2 regions of the Arthrobacter vasquezii genome follow, and region 2 is predicted to be linked to the other one. Evidence: riboswitches for the same ligand, from Rfam matches in the RefSeq annotation. Region 2 holds a riboswitch; the other holds the start of a gene.

Region 1 (8,897 bases), on a different contig from region 2:
CGCTACCGCTCGATCGGCGTGTACCAGTTTCTGGCGGGCGGCGGGTGGCAGGCTTCCTCGCCGCGGTCGGTCTACTTCGAAGAACTTGAGGATTATGACCGCAACAATGAGCTGCTGCCCGTTCTGGAGCTGTTGTTCGACAAGAACGGTTCAGTGCAGGACGTAGCGGGCCAACTCCACCTGCATCGCAGTAGCGTGTACAACCGGTTGTCCCGCGTCCGTTCCGTGATCGGCGCTGATCCGCTCAGCGGGCCGGTCCGCCTTGAGCTGCACCTTGCTTTGAAGGCGCGGCGATGGTCACGGCGTCCCCGCATCTGATTTCTTCTGGGCGGCGAGCCACGCGTCGATGGCTTCCCGCCTGATGCGCCGGTGAGTTCCACGGTATTCCACCGGGATCACGCCGGCGTCGGTCAGGTTCCGCAGATAGGTATGTGAAATTCCGGCCGCTTCCGCCGCCTGCGAGGTGGTCAGCGAGTCAGCGACCGAGGTCACCGTCACGGAGTCGCCCGCCGCCAGTCTCTGCAGAAGATCGACGACGGCGTCCCTCGCTTCACCGGGAAGCTTGACGGCCGTGCCGTCCACGAACACCGTGACATCGTTGCTCTCAGCCAGGGTTCGCGCCAGCGACAGGCGCTGCGTGGTGGGGAGAGCCGGGGCGGTGCGGGAGCGGGATCGGATCATAACGCTATTCTGCCAATCCGGTTGCTTCGAAACACTAAGGACTTCCGTAATTAGCGCACAAACGCTATCGTTATTAAACCTTAACTAAGCGAGCTTAGTTATTGCTTCTCAGAACGACTGCAGTTGGACGGTGGCAAACAATGACGATTATCAACCCGGACCATCGAAGAACCATGTTGCCCTCAACGGGGCAGCTGGCCGAGCGGGATAGCGCTTTGCCGTGGTGCGGAACCTGTGGAACCGATGAGTTCCTGATCTACGAGGACTTTGTTCCTGCGCGTGTTTCCTCTGGAGGGCGGGATCTGCTTCCTGCCAGTGTCAGTTATTCCTGCTCCGTCTGCGGATCCTTCAATGGACATCAGGTTCCACCCATGTGGAGTCCTCCGCACTGGTTCTGGTACAGCTGAAGACCGTAACTCCGCACCGTTGAAAGCCCTCCGTCTCCTCGGAGGGCTTTCCTTTTATTACCCACTCTTTCCCCGCGCATGACCGCCTAGCCGCGGCCGATGAAGGGCATGCCGCTGGCCGTCATGACCACTGTGCCGATGTTGGCTGATGGCGGTAGCTGCGCCATATGCAGCACGGTGCGGGCGGCCTCTTCCACCGGGAACGTGGGTTCCACCCGACGGGAGCCGTCCGCCTGCAGCGCGCCCTCGCCAACGCCGAGGGTGGTCATAAGCCCTGTGGAGGTATTGCCGATGTCGATCTGACCGCACGTAATGCCGTAGGCGCGTCCGTCCAGTTCGATCGACTTGGTCAGCCCTGTCACTGCATGTTTTGTTGCGGTGTACGCCGCCGACCGCGGCCGTGGAGAGTGGGCAGCAATGGACCCGTTGTTGATGATGCGCCCGCCCTGCGGGTCCTGCTGCTTCATGATGCGGAACGCTTCCGCCGCGCACAGGAACGAACCCGTCAGGTTGATCGCCACCGTTGACGTCCATTCCTCCGGGCTGATCTCGTCAACTGCGCCCGCGGGACCAATGGTTCCCGCGTTGTTGAACAGGAAATCGAGCCTGCCCCAGCGTTGATGTACGTGCGCGAAGAGGTGGGCGACGTCGTCGGGCCGGCTGATATCGGTTGGAAGTACGTCAGCCAATTCCCGGCCCTGTGCGGTTGCCTCGAGCGGTTCACGACGGCGGCCCGCCAGGGTCACTGCCCAGCCGGCGTCCAGGAATGCGTGCGCCACCGCCTTGCCGATGCCGGAGCCTGCACCGGTGATGACGGCAATGCGTGGAGACTCAATCGGCAGTTCATTCATGACGTTCCGGTGCCCTTTCTGGTTGGCATTCCCATCTTGGCAGGCATTCACCCTATAGTAATGGAATAATAGTTCCATATTGCGAAAGCGCGGGTTGGAATGGACCCGGAGGGACAAAGGCCATCTGCCGCATTGCAAGGGTGCGATGCCGGTCAGGCAGTGAATCGAGCGGGCAGGTTCCGCGCAGCGAAAGAGGGTTTGGCATGGTTGCTGATCAGGGGATTGTGGGTTCGGGTGTTGGTAGGGATTCGGATCCTGAGGAGACGGCTGAGTGGATTGAGTCCTTTGATCAGTTGATTGATCAGCGTGGTTCTGATCGTGCCCGTGATGTTTTGGGGCGTTTGCTGGCGCGTGCTGGTGGCCGGTCGGTGGGTCTTCCCAGTGTTGTGACTACTGATTATGTGAACTCGATTCCGGTCGATGAGGAGCCTGAGTTCCCTGGGGATGAGGAGATCGAGCGGAAGTACCGGGCGTGGATGCGGTGGAATGCTGCGGTGATGGTGCATCGGGCGCAGCGTCCGGAGATCGGTGTGGGCGGCCATATTTCCACGTATGCGGGTGCGGCGACCCTGTATGAGGTGGGGTTCAATCATTTCTTCAAGGGTAAGGACCACCCCAGTGGTGGGGATCAGGTGTTCTTTCAGGGGCACGCGTCGCCGGGGATGTATGCGCGGGCGTTCCTGGAGGGCCGGCTGACCGAGGAGGATCTGGACGGGTTCCGGCAGGAGAAGTCCAAGGCCGGTCATGCGTTGTCCTCGTATCCGCACCCTAGGTTGATGCCGGAGTTCTGGGAGTTCCCGACGGTGTCGATGGGGATCGGGCCGATGAACGCGATCTATCAGGCGCAGTCCAACCGGTATCTGCAGAACCGCGGGTTGAAAGACACCAGTGATCAGCAGGTGTGGGCGTTCCTGGGGGATGGGGAGATGGATGAGCCCGAATCGCGTGGGTTGTTGCAGTTGGCGGCCAATGAGAATCTGGACAACCTGAACTTTGTGATCAACTGCAACCTGCAGCGCCTGGACGGGCCAGTGCGTGGTAACGGGAAGATCATGCAGGAACTCGAGGCGTTCTTCCGCGGTGCCGGGTGGAACGTGATCAAGGTGGTGTGGGGCCGGGAGTGGGATGACCTGCTCGCCAAAGACACCACCGGGGATCTGGTGAAGATCATGAACGAGACCGCTGACGGGGATTACCAGACCTACAAGGCAGAATCCGGTGGGTTTGTGCGCGATCACTTCTTCGGGAAGACCCCGGCCACCAAGGACCTCGTGGCGGATATGGAAGATGCGCAGGTGTGGGGACTCAAGCGCGGCGGGCATGATTACCGGAAGGTGTACGCGGCGTACAAGGCCGCCACGGAGTTCAAGGGCAAACCGACCGTGATTCTGGCCAAAACGGTCAAGGGGTACGGGTTGGGTTCACACTTCGAGGGCCGTAACGCGACCCACCAGATGAAGAAACTCACCCTTCAGGACCTCAAGGACTTCCGCGACCACCTGCGCATCCCCATCCCCGACGAAGCACTCGAAGCCGACCTCTACAACGCGCCCTACTACCACCCTGGACCCGACTCCCCCGAAATCAAATACCTCCTGGACCGGCGCCGTACCCTCGGCGGATTTGTTCCTGAACGCCGTACCGAGGCGGCGGCACTGGAGCTGCCGGGGGACAAGGCGTACGAGGTTGCGAACCGGGGCTCGGGGAAGCAGCAGGCCGCCACAACGATGGCTTTCGTCCGCCTTCTGAAAGATCTCATGCGGGAGAAAGGGCTGGGGTCCCGGATTGTCCCCATTGTTCCGGATGAGTCCAGAACCTTCGGCATGGACGCCTTTTTCCCGACAGCGAAGATCTACAACCCCAAGGGCCAGAACTACCTCTCGGTAGACCGGGAGTTGGTTCTCGCGTACAAGGAATCGATTCAAGGCCAAATCCTCCACGCCGGCATCAATGAAGCCGGATCAGTTGCTGCGTTCACCGCGGCTGGCACGGCGTACGCCACGCAGGGCGAGCCGCTGATTCCGATCTACGTGTTCTACTCGATGTTCGGATTCCAGCGCACGGGAGATTCCTTCTGGGCAGCCGGTGACCAGATGACCCGCGGGTTCATCATCGGCGCCACCGCAGGCCGTACCACCCTCACCGGCGAAGGCCTCCAACACGCCGACGGACACTCACCCATCCTTGCCTCCACCAACCCCGCCGTCATCACCTACGACCCGGCCTACGGGTATGAACTCGGCATCATCATGCGTGCAGGACTGGAGCGCATGTACGGCGCGAATTCCGACGATCGAAACGTCATGTACTACCTGACCGTCTACAACGAGCCGATCATCCAGCCGCCGCTTCCCGCCGGGTTGGATGCCGACGCCGTGGTGCGCGGCGTGTACAGGCTGAAGCCCGGCAACGACGACGGCGGCCGGCCGAAGGCGCAGATCCTCGCCTCCGGCGTGGCCGTCCCGTGGGCGCTCGAGGCGCAGGAACTCCTGGCAGACCACTGGGGTGTTTCGGCCGATGTGTGGTCGGTGACTTCGTGGACGGAGCTGCGGCGTGACGCACTCGCCGCCGAGGAGGAGGCCTTCCTCAACCCCGATGCAGAGGCCCGCGTTCCCTTCGTCACCCAGCAGCTTGGGGACGCACCCGGACCGATCGTGGCCGTCACCGACTACATGAAGGCTGTTCCGGATCAAATCCGCCAGTTCCTGCCGCAGGACTTCGCCACACTCGGAGCGGACGGGTTCGGCTTTTCCGACACACGCGCCGCAGCCAGGCGGTACTTCAAGATCGACCCAGCCTCCGTCGTCGTACGCACTCTTCAGCTCCTCGCGAAGCGGGGAGAGGTAGACGCAGACGCACCACGCCAGGCAATCGAGAAGTACGCACTCCTCACCCTCCCCTGACGTTTTTGTCGCCTAGTTGCGGCCTGGAAACACTTTTACCTGCAACTAGGCGACAAAAACTTCTGCAACTCAACGGGTGGATTACATGGAACGTCATCTTCGTGCGGCGTGATACTCCTGTGCCTACACTGGCCGTGGTCATGAGCGCCAGCACCAAGCCCCGGCTTGCTGGCCAGCAACCCTCCAGCTGCGGTGGGGTGCTCCGGGTGAAGACCTGGCCGCCCGGCACCAGCCGGACGGCAAGCGCGGCCCGCGGTGCTCCCACCATGCCGGGCCCATGCCAAAGGAGCCTTGAATGTCCAACCAATGGTCTTTCGAAACCCGCCAGATCCACGCCGGTCAGGAACCGGACAGCGCCACCGGTGCCCGTGCTCTGCCGATCTACCAGACCACGTCGTTCGTCTTTCCCAGTGCCGAAAGCGCTGCCAACCGCTTTGCCCTTGCCGAACTCGCTCCCATCTACACGCGGATCGGCAACCCCACCCAGGATGCCGTTGAGCAGCGGATCGCCAGCCTTGAAGGCGGGCTGGGCGCGCTGCTGCTCAGCTCAGGTCAGGCGGCGGAGACCTTCGCGATCCTGAATGTCGCGGAGGCCGGCGATCACGTCGTCGCCAGTCCGAGCCTGTACGGCGGAACCTACAACCTGCTGGCCCATACGCTGAAGAAGTTCGGCATTTCGGTCACCTTCGTGGCGGATCCGGACAATCTGGACCAGTGGCGGGACGCTGTGCAGCCCAACACCAAGCTGTTCTTTGCGGAGGTCGTCTCCAACCCGCGGCAGGACGTACTCGACATTGAGGGCGTGTCCCGGACCGCTCACGACGCCGGTGTGCCGCTGATCGTGGACAACACCCTTGCCACCCCTTACCTCATCCGGCCCCTGGAGTGGGGCGCGGACATTGTTGTCCATTCGGCCACCAAGTACCTGGGCGGCCACGGTACGGCGATCGCCGGCGTCATCGTTGACTCGGGAAAGTTTGATTTCGGCAAGGATCCCAACCGTTTCCCGGGCTTCAATACGCCGGACCCGACATACAACGGTCTGGTGTACGCACGGGATCTGGGTGCGGACGGCGCCCTCGGGGCCAACCTGTCCTACATCCTCAAGGCCAGAGTCCAGTTGCTGCGTGACCTCGGCTCGGCGGTATCCCCGTTCAACGCGTTCCTGATCGCCCAGGGCCTGGAGACCCTGAGCCTGCGGATGGAGCGGCACGTCTCCAATGCTGTCGAAGTGGCTCAGTGGCTGGAAGCGCGTGAGGATGTCGAGTCGGTTGCCTATGCCGGGCTGCCCTCAAGCCCCTGGTATGAGCGCGGACGCACGTACGGCCCGAAGGGAATCGGCGCCATCGTTTCCTTCAACCTGGCCGGCGGTGCGGAGGCCGGGAAGCGCTTCGTCGATGCCCTTGACCTGCACTCGCATGTGGCGAACCTCGGCGACGTGCGCTCGCTGGTGATCCACCCGGCGTCGACCACCCATAGCCAGCTATCGCCGGAGCAGCAGGTCATTGCCGGCGTTAACCCCGGGCTGGTGCGGCTCTCAGTGGGTATTGAACACATTGATGACATTCTGGCGGACCTTGAAGCCGGTTTCAGGGCAGCCAAGGAATTCCTGGACGCCTAAGGAGCTTGGGAAGCTCTCAGGAGCGCGCCCAGGCGAGCAGCTTGTCCAACGGCCACGTCGTAATGATGCGGTCCGCCGGCACGCCGTTTGTTTCGGCGCGCTCCGCCCCGTACTGGAGGAAATCCAGCTGACCGGGGGCGTGCGCGTCGCTGTCGATGCTGAAGAGACACCCGGCTTCGAGTGCCAGCTGGATCAGGTCATCCGGCGGATCCTGCCGCTCGGGACGTGAATTGATTTCCACCGCTACGTTGTTCTCGGCACAGGCGGTGAACACCTTCCGGGCGTCGAACTCGGACTGTGGACGCTGGCCGCGGGAACCCTGGACAAGACGGCCCGTGCAGTGGCCAAGGACGTTGGTATGGGGATCGCGAATGCCGCCCAGCATGCGTGCGGTCATGGTGCGGCGGTCGGAGCGCAGCTTGGAGTGGACACTGGCGACAACGATGTCCAGCTCATCGAGCATCTCCGGCGACTGATCCAGTGTTCCGTCTTCAAGGATGTCCACCTCGATGCCCTTCAAAAGGCGGAAGCCGTTGCCGCCGTCGTCGTTGTTGATCTGGTCCACGATCTGGAGTTGCTCCGTGAGGCGCTCCGCGCTCAGGCCGTTCGCGATCTTCAGGGTGGGGGAGTGGTCCGTGAGCGCCAGGTATTCATGATTGAGCGCACGCGCGGCGTCGACCATGAGCGGGATGGGACTCCCGCCGTCGGACCAGTCGCTGTGACTGTGCAGGTCACCGCGGAGGAGGGCCCTCAGCTCCGACCCGCCGCTGGCCAGGGCTTCTTTCGAGCGCTCGCGGAGGTCGGCGAGATAGGCCGGCACTTCACCGTTGAGCGCTTGGGTGATGACCTCATGGGAGCGCGCTCCGATGCCCTTCATCCGCTTGAGCCGGCCGTCGCGGGCGCGTTGTGCGAGTTCGTCGGGCTCCAGCTCGGCAATGGCCGCTGCGGCCTTGCGGAACGCCTGAACCTTGAAACTCGGAGCCAGTTCCCGTTCCAGCCAGAAGGCGATCTCATTCAATGCGGCGGTGGCATCCATAGGCCCATCTTCCACCATTTACGCGGTGGTGGGCTGGTGCAGGGAAGCAGCTCTATCATGTGATCCAGGTAACGCTTGACAGTTACCATGTGATCAGGGCTACAATGAAATCGGAATAAAAATTCCACCATATAGAAACTGAACCAGAGCCACACGGTTCCTGGACTGTCGCCGGAAACATCGAGTCAAATCGAATTCGTTCGAGGGTAAGGGTGTTCAGCGCTGGCGATAGCGCTTCATAGAAAGCTGACACCCATGCCTCTTGCAACCCTCAATACCTGTACCCCCGAAGTGGCCGCTGCCCAACTCACGCCATGCGTTGACATCCCGCGCTGGGTTGAGGCCATCGTGGACGCGCGGCCCTTCTCCTCGGAAGCCGACCTGATTGCGTTCGCCGAAAAGGCAGCCTATCCCTGGACGGAAGCCGAGATCGACGGCGCCCTGGCGCATCACCCGCGCATCGGTGACCGGGCGCAGGGGAATACCACTGAAGCCACCATGTCGCGTGGTGAGCAGGCCGGCGTCAGCACCGCCGTCGAAACCCAGACCGCGCTCCAGGCAGGCAACCGTGCCTACGAGGAGAAGTTCGGGAGGGTTTTCCTCATCCGGGCCGCCGGTCGAAGCGCCGAGGACATCCTCGCCGCTCTCGATGAGCGGCTGCAGAATACGCCCGCGCTGGAGCTGGAGATCATCGCCCAGCAACTGCGTGAAATCGCCATCCTTCGACTCAAGGGGGTCCTCGCAGCATGAGCCGCAGCCACATAACCACCCACGTGCTCGACACCGGTACGGGACGTCCCGCCGCCGGCGTTGCTGCCGCACTGCACCGGCTGGGTGCGGATGGTTGGGAGGACATCGGGGAGGGAAACACCGACGACGACGGCCGCATCACCTCCCTGGGCCCTGAAGCGCTGGAGGCGGGCACTTACCGGATTGACTTCCAGACCGGCACCTACTTTGCGGCGACCGGCACGGAAACATTCTTCCCCTCCGTTTCACTGATTTTTGAACTTACCGACCCGGCGCAGCACTATCACGTGCCGCTCCTGATTAGTCCCTTCGCCTATTCCACCTACCGAGGAAGCTGACAATGACGACACCGACCATCGAAACAAACGCCAACACCAACGAGAACACCGCGGGCAACAGCGGCCGCATCGTCCTGGGTCGGAACCAGTACGGCAAGGCCGAATGCAGGCTCGTGAAGATCACCCGCGACACTGCGCGGCACCAGATCGAGGACCTGAACGTCACCTCACAGCTGCACGGCGACTTCGAGACCGCCCACACCGAGGGAGACAACTCACACGTTGTTGCCACAGACACGCAGAAGAACACGGTGTACGCGTTCTCCCGTGAAGGTATTGGCTCTCCTGAGCAGTTCCTCCTGCGCCTCGG
Region 2 (8,897 bases):
CGGGTTGTCATTGCCGCCCGGGCACGGGAACTCAGGCGGTCCCCCGTCGTCGCCGGAGATCTGGTGGCGCTGGTGGGAGATGTGAGCGGTGAACCGGACACTCTCGCCCGCCTGGTCCGGATTCAGGAAAGACGCACGCTGCTTCGCCGCAGCGCGGATGACACCGATCCCGTGGAACGCGCTGTGGTTGCCAACGCCGACCAGCTGGTGATCGTGGTTGCGGCCGCGAATCCGGAGCCGCGCACGGGGTTCATCGACCGCGCGCTGGTGGCCGCCTACGACGCCGGTATTCAGCCCCTCCTCTGTGTCACCAAAGCAGACCTGAAGGATCCGTCGGATCTGCTGGCGAATTACGAACATCTTGACCTGCTCATCATCACCAGCCAGACTGCGTCCACACCGGACGCAGTGGAAACCACATCCGCTACCGGCGCCTCAGCGCTCCTCGCGCCCGGCGCCGTCGAGCAGTTGAAGGAGCTTTTGGACGGCAAAGTGAGCGTACTGCTCGGTCACTCCGGCGTGGGCAAGTCGACGCTGGTGAACGCGCTCACCGGAGCCAATCGGGCGACGGGCGGAGTGAACGCGGTCACCGGGCGGGGGCGCCATACCTCCTCATCGGCTTATGCCCTCAAAGCTGCAGACTCAGCACCCGGTACGTGGATTATCGACACTCCGGGCATTCGTTCCTTCGGCCTTGCCCATGTCGAGGCCGACCGCATCCTCGCCGCCTTCCCGGATCTTGCACCCGGCACCGAGGACTGCGAGCGGGGCTGCCGCCACGATGCCGCCGCCGTCAACTGCGGACTGGACGGCTGGGTCGCGTCGGGCGCTGCCGGCGAATCCGGTCCGGTGCGCCTGTCTTCGCTGCGCCGGCTTCTCGGGGCGGGCGTCGAACCTTCCCAGGGTGCCAAGGAGCTGGGGATGCAGTGAGTGATGTGACTACGGCGCCGATTGCCTGCTAGACTGAACGGAGTTGTTGTGTTGCGCACGAATGTTAAGCCTTGATTTCTCTCCGGAGTTCGAAAGCTTTTTTTGCAGGCGAAATGAACACCGCGACAGGAACCCCGAAGTACGGGGGGATCCTCACACTCAAGGAATAAAAAAATGGCAACAGGTACAGTCAAGTGGTTCAACGCTGAAAAGGGCTTTGGATTCATCGCTCCTGACGACGGCGGCGCTGACGTTTTCGCTCACTTCTCCGCAATCAACTCCGGCGGCTTCCGCTCGCTTGAGGAGAACCAGAAGGTCAGCTTCGAGACCACCCAGGGCCCCAAGGGCCCCCAGGCTGAGAACATCTCCGTTCTCTAAGTCTCCGTTCTCTAAGTTTCAGCGCTTCAAGATCTAGCGCTTCAAGAAAGGGGACATCGGCTTCGGCCGGTGTCCCCTTTCTTGCGTTTAACAGCACACCGTTCAATGACACCCGTTCCTGTGCGTGCGTGAACCGATCGTAGCCCAGCGCTGAGCGCGTCCGCATCGGGACCTCCCGCATCTGTGCACCCTGACCATATAGGTTGAAAGTATGAACCTCCAGAGCTACAACGATGACCTCCGCCTTGCCCATGTAATGGCCGACTCCGTAGACGACCAGACCATGTCCCGGTTCAAGGCGCTGGATCTGGCGGTCGAAACCAAGCCGGACTTCACCCCGGTCACGGATGCGGACAAATCGGCGGAAGAGGCTATCCGCGGGCAACTCTCGCGTGCGCGTCCGCGCGATGCCGTACTCGGTGAGGAGTACGGCAGCAGCGGCGCCGGCTCGCGGCGCTGGATCATCGATCCTATTGACGGAACCAAGAACTTCGTCCGGGGCGTACCGGTATGGGCTACCCTCATTGCATTGGTGGACGAGGGCCGGCCTGTCGTCGGTGTTGTGAGCGCCCCCGCGCTCGGAAAGCGTTGGTGGGCTGCAACGGGCACCGGTGCGTTCATGGGTAAGTCTCTCGCGGCAGCCAGCCGGCTCCGGGTTTCGAGCGTATCCCGGCTGGAAGACGCCTCGCTCTCCTACTCGAACCTGTCCGGCTGGAAAGAGCGCGGCAACTTTGACGAATTCGTATCGCTCACCGAATCCGTGTGGCGTACACGCGCCTACGGTGACTTCTGGTCCTACTGCCTTGTCGCCGAAGGCGCTGTGGACATCGCCTGCGAACCTGAGCTGAACCTGTATGACATGGCCGCGCTGGTACCCATCGTCACGGAAGCCGGCGGTCGCTTCACGTCACTCGAAGGCTCCGACGGACCCTTCGGAGGCAACGCGCTGGCAACCAACAGCACACTTCACAATGATGTCCTGAAGCGGCTGAACCCCTCGCTGGACGATCTGCTTCAGGAAGGTACCGGCGTCTGACGTGGTCGCTTAACACCAACACGTAACACAAGGACCGGATATTCCCGGCCTGCTTTAGTCTGGATTCCTAGGTCACGAGTGCCAGCGTTAAACCCCGGTTTGCTGGCCGGCAACCCTCCTTCCGCGGCGGGGTGCCCCGGGTGACGACCTGGCCGGGCCAGAACGTGGTTCGGCAAGCGCGGGGCCTGGTGAAGCAGGTCCCCTGAACCTACGTGGGGTACCTCCTGTGAGCAACGCACTTCTTGAGAACGAACTCTCCGCTGCACCGCTGGCGTCCGTGATGGGCGCTGAGCTGCAGGCGCCGCTGGTGGACGGCACTGCCGTCCGTTACGTCAACCTGGACTATGCCGCTTCAACGCCGGCGCTGCAGCAGGTCAATGACTATGTGCAGAGCGTGCTTCCCTACTATGCGAGTGTGCACCGGGGCGCCGGGTACGCATCGCAAATCTCCACCTCGCTCTACGAGAATGCACGAAGGACTGTGCGGAACTTCGTCGGCGGCCGGGAAGATGATGCGGTCATCTTCACCCGCAACACCACCGATTCGCTGAACCTCCTGGCTGGATGCCTGCCGGAGGACGGTGAGGTCCTCTACCTCGACGTGGAACACCATGCCAATCTGCTGCCCTGGCTGCAGCTTCCCCATCGCGGGCTGGTCGCCGCGGGAACCATCGAGGAAACGCTCGCCGCTGTGGAAGAGGAATTGGCATCCGGAGGAATCAGCCTGCTTGCTGTAACCGGTGCGTCGAATGTCACCGGAGAAGTTCTGCCCATCGTCCGGTTCGCAGCGGCGGCTCATGCGCACGGCGCGCGGATCGTCGTCGACGCGGCTCAGCTCGCTCCCCACCGGCGGCTGGATCTGCTCCGCGACGGTATCGACTACGCGGCCTTCTCGGGCCACAAACTGTATGCGCCTTTCGGCGCGGGCGTCCTGGTCGGTAGAGGCGACTGGCTCGATTCCGGAAGGCCCCACCTCGCCGGAGGCGGCGCAGTGAAGACTGTGAAAGTGGACTCGGTGTCCTGGGCAACCGGTTCCGCGCGCCATGAGGGCGGGTCACCGAATGTGCTCGGTGCAGCCGCGCTGGCGAAGGCAACAGAGGCCATCGCTGGGTTGGATGAACCGGCCTGGCTTGCGCATGAATCAGAGCTGCGGGATGCCCTCGTGGAAGGGCTCTCCAACCTTCCCGGCATAGCAGTTCACCGCATCTTCGCTGACAGCACCGATGCGATCGGCGTAGTGAACTTCTCTGTCCACGGTTACGACGCCGGGCTGGTCGCCGCATATCTGTCCGCAGAACACGGGGTTGGACTGCGGGACGGGAAGTTTTGCGCTCATCCGCTGCTGAAGCGGCTGGGCCTGCCGTCAGGTTCGCTACGAGCGAGTTTCGGGCTCGGATCACGGCAGGACGACGTCGACAGGCTGTTGACCGGTTTGCGCTCGCTTCTTCGGGATGGACTGGGGACTGACTATGCGGTCGACGCCGGGCGCTGGGTGCCCGCGGTCGAGACCCGCCCTTTCCCTGACTGGGCTCCGCCCACGCCGGGAACTGCCGGCGCCGCGCCCTGCACAACCGACTGAGCGCTGCGACCGCACTTCCTCGGCGCGACGCCGCCTTCAACCGGGTGCTTTAATTGACGGGTTCCGTACCCGTCATGCGAGGAGTTCCCAACATGGGTGTTGGAGGTCCGCGCCTCGCCGAGCACCGCCGTCGTGAATTGGCGCGGGGCTATCTGCAGGAAAGTGACCGCTACGAGCGCGTGCGTCCGGGCTACCCCCAAGACAGCGTGGACTGGCTCATACCCGCCGGAGCGTTGCGCGCAGCAGACGTTGGCGCCGGCACCGGCAAGTTCACCCGGGAGCTCATCCGCCGCTGCCCGGAGGTGACAGCTGTTGACCCATCCCTGGACATGCTTGCAGTCCTCGGACAACAACTCCCGCGCGTAGCCAGAGTGCAGGGAACTGCCGAGGCATCGGGACTCGCAACGGCGAGCGCTGATGTACTCACAATCGCCCAGGCCTGGCACTGGTGTGATCCTGCTGCGGCAAGCCAGGAGGCCGCACGTGTGTTGGCGCCGGGGGGAAGATTCGCGCTCGTCTGGAATCAGCTGGACGTCAGCGTTGCCTGGGTACACCGACTCTCCCGCATCATGCATGCCGGAGACGTTTTCCGGCCGAGCTACCGCCCTATGCTTGGTCCGCGCTTTTCGGAGCCGGAGTCAAGGGTCATTCCATGGACGCAGGTTCTTCCGGTCTCGGACATCGTGGAACTTGCGCGCTCCCGCACCTACTACCAGAACGCATCAGCCGGTGTGCGCACCAAGGTGGAAAACAATCTGTCGTGGTACCTGCACGATCACTTGGGGCACCAGCCGGACGCAGTCCTCGAGCTGCCGTACCTTACCTACTGCTGGCGGGCCGGCCGGCTTTAGCCCTCAGCGTCCGTCCCGTTCGTTTCCGGCCCGGAATCTGCACCCTCAGCCGGGTCCTGTGAGTGAGTGCCTGTGTCGGCGGGATTCTGAGCGCGATCCCCCTCTGCCGGCTGTTCAGAGTGCTCGCGCGGCACTTCCTCGTGTTGTGGTTCTTCGCTCATAACCCGACCTCCTGATAGTGGTCCCGCCGTGCCCTGCCGGCAACATACCGTTAGGCCCACCATGCCCTGTCGATTGCTCTCCTGTCGAGTGCCGTGGCTCCGGCTGCACAGGAGCAGTGGCGGCAGCAGCGTGATCGGGCTATATTTTCGGTATGCCGAAACTTCGGATTCAGGTTCTCCTCATCCTGACAACGTTGGTGCTTGCAGGCTGTGGCACCCCACTTGTGGAGCGGACCAGTTCACACAAGGACCCGCGGCCTGTTGTACTGACCACCTTTTCCGTTCTCGCGGACCTCACACGCTCGGTGGCAGGTGAGCATATCCGGGTTGAATCGATCACCAAGTTCGGAACCGAAATCCACGGCTACGACCCCACTCCCTCAGACCTCGTCAAGGCGCAGGACGCGGATCTCGTCCTTGACAACGGCCTGGGCCTGGAGCGCTGGTTCGAACGTTTCGTCCTGTCCATCGATGCGCCGCATGTGGTGCTTTCCGAAGGCGTGGAACCCGTTGACATCCGTTCCGGCGATTACCAGGGACTGCCCAACCCCCATGCCTGGATGTCCCCGAAGGCGGCGCAAACGTACGTAGACAACATTGTTACGGCACTGTCAGAGCTTGATCCCGCACATTCCGGAGACTACCAAGCCAACGGCGCCGGCTTGAAGCGGGAACTCCAGGGCATGCTGACCGCTCTGCAGAATGCGTTCAGCACTGGTGAGGCAACGCCGGCTCTGGTCACGTGTGAGGGTGCGTTCTCCTACCTCGCGCGGGACGCCGGAATCAAAGAAGCCTTCATCTGGCCTGTCAATTCCGACACCGAGGGAACCCCCCGGCAGATCAGCGACGTCATCTCCTTTGTTCAGGAGCACAACGTGCCCACAGTCTTCTGCGAGTCCACCGTCAATCCGTCCGCGCAGCAGCAGGTTGCACGAAGCACCGGCGCTGAATTGGCCGGTCCGCTCTATGTGGATTCGCTGTCGGAGGAGAACGGGCCGGTCCCCACGTTCCTCGACCTGCTCCAACACGACATCGACCTCATCATTGCAGGACTGACCCGATGACCCTGACAGCCAGCGAACAGCCGGCCATCGCCGTCGAAGGTTTGGGCGTCAACTATGGAGACGTGACTGCGCTCCACAGCGTGAGCTTCACCATCAACCGCGCCCAGATCTGCGGACTGATCGGGGTGAACGGCTCAGGAAAATCGACCCTCTTCAAGTGCCTCATGGGGTTGGTGACGGCGCAGCAGGGAACGCTCTCGCTCTTCGGCCGAACGTCCACGGCAGCCCGCAAAGGCAAGCTCGTGGCCTATGTTCCGCAGGCTGAGGACGTGGATTGGGACTTCCCTGTCTCCGTCGCCGACGTCGTCATGATGGGGCGGTACGCTCACATGGGTTTGCTGCGGCATCCCTCACGGACTGACCGTGCCGCGGTGACGGAGGCGCTGGAACGGGTCGGGTTGTCAGAGCTTCGCCACCGGCAGATCGGGGAACTCTCCGGCGGACAGAAGAAGCGCGCCTTCGTTGCCCGCGGAATCGCCCAGGACGCCCAGCTCCTTCTCCTCGATGAACCATTCGCAGGCGTAGACAAGGGCAGCGAGGCCACCATTGTGGAGCTCCTCCGCGAACTGAAGAATGAAGGCCGGACTGTGCTGGTGTCCACCCATGACCTCGCCGGCCTGCCCCGCCTGTGCGACCGCGCAATCCTCCTGCACCAACGGATCCTTGCCGAAGGAACCCCCGATGACGTGCTCACCCATGCCAACCTCGCGCGCGCGTTCGGGCCTGCGGACACTCTTGACTCAGCGGTGGCGCCTACCCGGGCAGGTGCCTAGATGGATCCCGTCATATTCCTCCTTGAACCGCTGCAATACGGCTTCCTGACCCGCGCTCTGTTGGTGACGCTGGCGGCTGCCGTAGTCGCCTCGGTTCTATCCTGCTGGCTCATCCTGATGGGCTGGTCCCTGATGGGTGATGCCGTTTCCCATGCGGTGCTGCCCGGGGTCGCGCTCGCCTACATCGTCGGTATTCCGTTCTCGATCGGCGCCTTCATTTTCGGTGCCGGTGCCGTTGCGCTGATCGGCGCTGTGAAGTCGACCACCAGGCTGAAGTCCGACACCGTGATCGGTGTGGTGTTCACCGCTCTTTTCGCCGTGGGACTGGCCATCATTTCGCGAACGCCCTCGCAAGTGGACCTTATGCACATCCTCTTCGGCAACGTTCTCGGTGTCACGGACGGTGAGCTGTGGCAGGTTCTGATCCTTGGTGCGTTGACCCTGGTGATCGTGCTGGTCAAGCGGCGGGATCTCACGCTGCTCGCCTTCGACCGCACGCATGCACACGTCATCGGGCTCAACACCAAGGCGCTGGCTGCGCTCCTGTTGGGATTGCTCGCCCTCAGCGTGGTGGTGGGGCTGCAGGCTGTCGGTATCATCCTCGTCGTGGCCATGCTGATCACGCCTGGCGCCACTGCTTTCTTGCTGACACGCAGTTTTGACCGGATGCTGATACTCGCTGTTCTGATCACTGCGACCGCCGCGGTCTCCGGCATCTACGCGAGCTACTACTTCGACATCTCAACCGGAGCCGCAGTTGTGCTTGCGCAGGCACTCGCGTTTTCAGTTGCCTACATCGCGGCGCCCCGGACTGGCCTCATCGCACAACTGAGACAGCGACGCCGGCGGGCCGGTTCACCGGCAAGGCAGGCTGTCTGACATGGCGTCGAAAGTGAGCACACCCGGCAGCGAATCCTCAAGTGTCCAAGACTATGTGAAGACCATCTACGCGCTCTCTGAGTGGCATGATGAGCCCGTGACATCATCGCGGCTCGCCGCCCGGCTGTCGGTTGCCAACTCGTCGGTCTCCGAAATGATCCGGAAGCTGGCCGAGCTCGGGCTGGTGAACCACACACCGTACCGGCCCGTCGAACTCACTGCTGACGGTCGCCGCCTGGCCCTGGCCATGGTTCGGCGGCACCGGCTGATCGAGACGTTCCTGGTACGCGATCTCGATTACCGCTGGGATGAAGTCCATGATGAGGCGGAACTGCTGGAGCATACTGTCTCCGATACCTTCATCGACCGGCTCGACGCCCGGTTGGGCTTCCCTTCCGTTGACCCGCACGGTGATCCGATTCCGACGGCTGCGGGGGCGATCACGCTTCCCGACGCATTACCCTTGGACAGCTTCGACGATGGCCACTCCGGACGGGTTACCCGGATCAGCGATGAGGACCCACAGCTCTTGAGGTTCCTGGCGGCCGAAGACATCGGTATTGGTTCTCCGGTGGAAGTGCTGGGCAGGGCTCCCTTCGGAGGTCCGCTTCAGGCGCGCGTCGGCACCGGGACCGGTGCCCGGGACTTCAGCTTCGGTAAGGAACTCACCGGGGCCATCTGGGTCGAGTCAGTGGGCCGACACGCCGGCTGTAGCTTGGTGCCATGACCGCTCAACCGGATGCCCTTCCTGCACCTCTCGGCTGGAAGGTATGGACCGCCGTCGCCATGGGAGGCTTCGCAGGAACCGAGGCACGATATCTGCTCGGCCTGCTCTTTCCCGAGCCGCCCGGCGCGTTCCCCTGGACCACGCTCGCGATCAATGCGGGTGGAAGTTTCCTGCTTGGCTGGCTGACCGCGCGCTGGGCAGGAACCTGCGGGCCGCGGGAGTTGCGGGCCGGGTTGGGGCCGGGCCTCCTTGGGTCATTCACAACCTTCTCCGCGGTTTCGCTTGCCGCGGTGATCGAGCCGGCGCTGATGGTGCCGTACGTCGGGTTGTCGCTCGCGCTCGGTGTATCGGCCGCTGCCGCCGGAATCATCGTGGGGCAGAGGCGGGCGCCATGATGACTGCGGCTCTGGTGGGCCTTGGAGGAATGGTCGGCACGCTGCTCCGCTTCGCCGTCGACACCGCGTATGAAGCGCTCCGTGCACGACGGCGGCACCGGTCTTCGCTGGTGCCACCCTTTCC

Evidence for each region. Region 2 has a riboswitch for S-adenosylmethionine ahead of P4U43_RS05940 (aminotransferase class V-fold PLP-dependent enzyme). Riboswitches for the same ligand answer to the same signal wherever they lie in the genome.
Region 1: it holds a riboswitch for S-adenosylmethionine, as region 2 does, so the genes downstream of both, P4U43_RS04105 (bifunctional o-acetylhomoserine/o-acetylserine sulfhydrylase) here and P4U43_RS05940 (aminotransferase class V-fold PLP-dependent enzyme) in region 2, are expected to answer to the same signal.

The regions. Positions count from the first base shown of each region.
Region 1 covers NZ_JAROKN010000005.1:112,071-120,967, reverse strand. Annotated here, with positions in the region: gene P4U43_RS04125 (PucR family transcriptional regulator) at 1-318, shown strand, start outside; gene P4U43_RS04120 (helix-turn-helix domain-containing protein) at 298-681, opposite strand; gene P4U43_RS04115 (SDR family oxidoreductase) at 1,175-1,939, opposite strand; gene aceE (pyruvate dehydrogenase (acetyl-transferring), homodimeric type) at 2,143-4,842, shown strand; SAM riboswitch class IV at 4,979-5,094, shown strand; gene P4U43_RS04105 (bifunctional o-acetylhomoserine/o-acetylserine sulfhydrylase) at 5,138-6,463, shown strand; gene P4U43_RS04100 (PHP domain-containing protein) at 6,480-7,499, opposite strand; gene uraD (2-oxo-4-hydroxy-4-carboxy-5-ureidoimidazoline decarboxylase) at 7,755-8,249, shown strand; gene uraH (hydroxyisourate hydrolase) at 8,246-8,587, shown strand; gene pucL (factor-independent urate hydroxylase) at 8,590-8,897, shown strand, end outside.
Region 2 covers NZ_JAROKN010000009.1:38,101-46,997, forward strand. Annotated here, with positions in the region: gene rsgA (ribosome small subunit-dependent GTPase A) at 1-930, shown strand, start outside; gene P4U43_RS05930 (cold-shock protein) at 1,105-1,308, shown strand; gene hisN (histidinol-phosphatase) at 1,520-2,344, shown strand; SAM riboswitch class IV at 2,415-2,529, shown strand; gene P4U43_RS05940 (aminotransferase class V-fold PLP-dependent enzyme) at 2,625-3,923, shown strand; gene P4U43_RS05945 (class I SAM-dependent methyltransferase) at 4,016-4,774, shown strand; gene P4U43_RS05950 (hypothetical protein) at 4,771-4,935, opposite strand; gene P4U43_RS05955 (metal ABC transporter substrate-binding protein) at 5,088-5,999, shown strand; gene P4U43_RS05960 (metal ABC transporter ATP-binding protein) at 5,996-6,772, shown strand; gene P4U43_RS05965 (metal ABC transporter permease) at 6,773-7,651, shown strand; gene P4U43_RS05970 (metal-dependent transcriptional regulator) at 7,653-8,378, shown strand; gene P4U43_RS05975 (fluoride efflux transporter FluC) at 8,375-8,773, shown strand; gene P4U43_RS05980 (fluoride efflux transporter FluC) at 8,770-8,897, shown strand, end outside.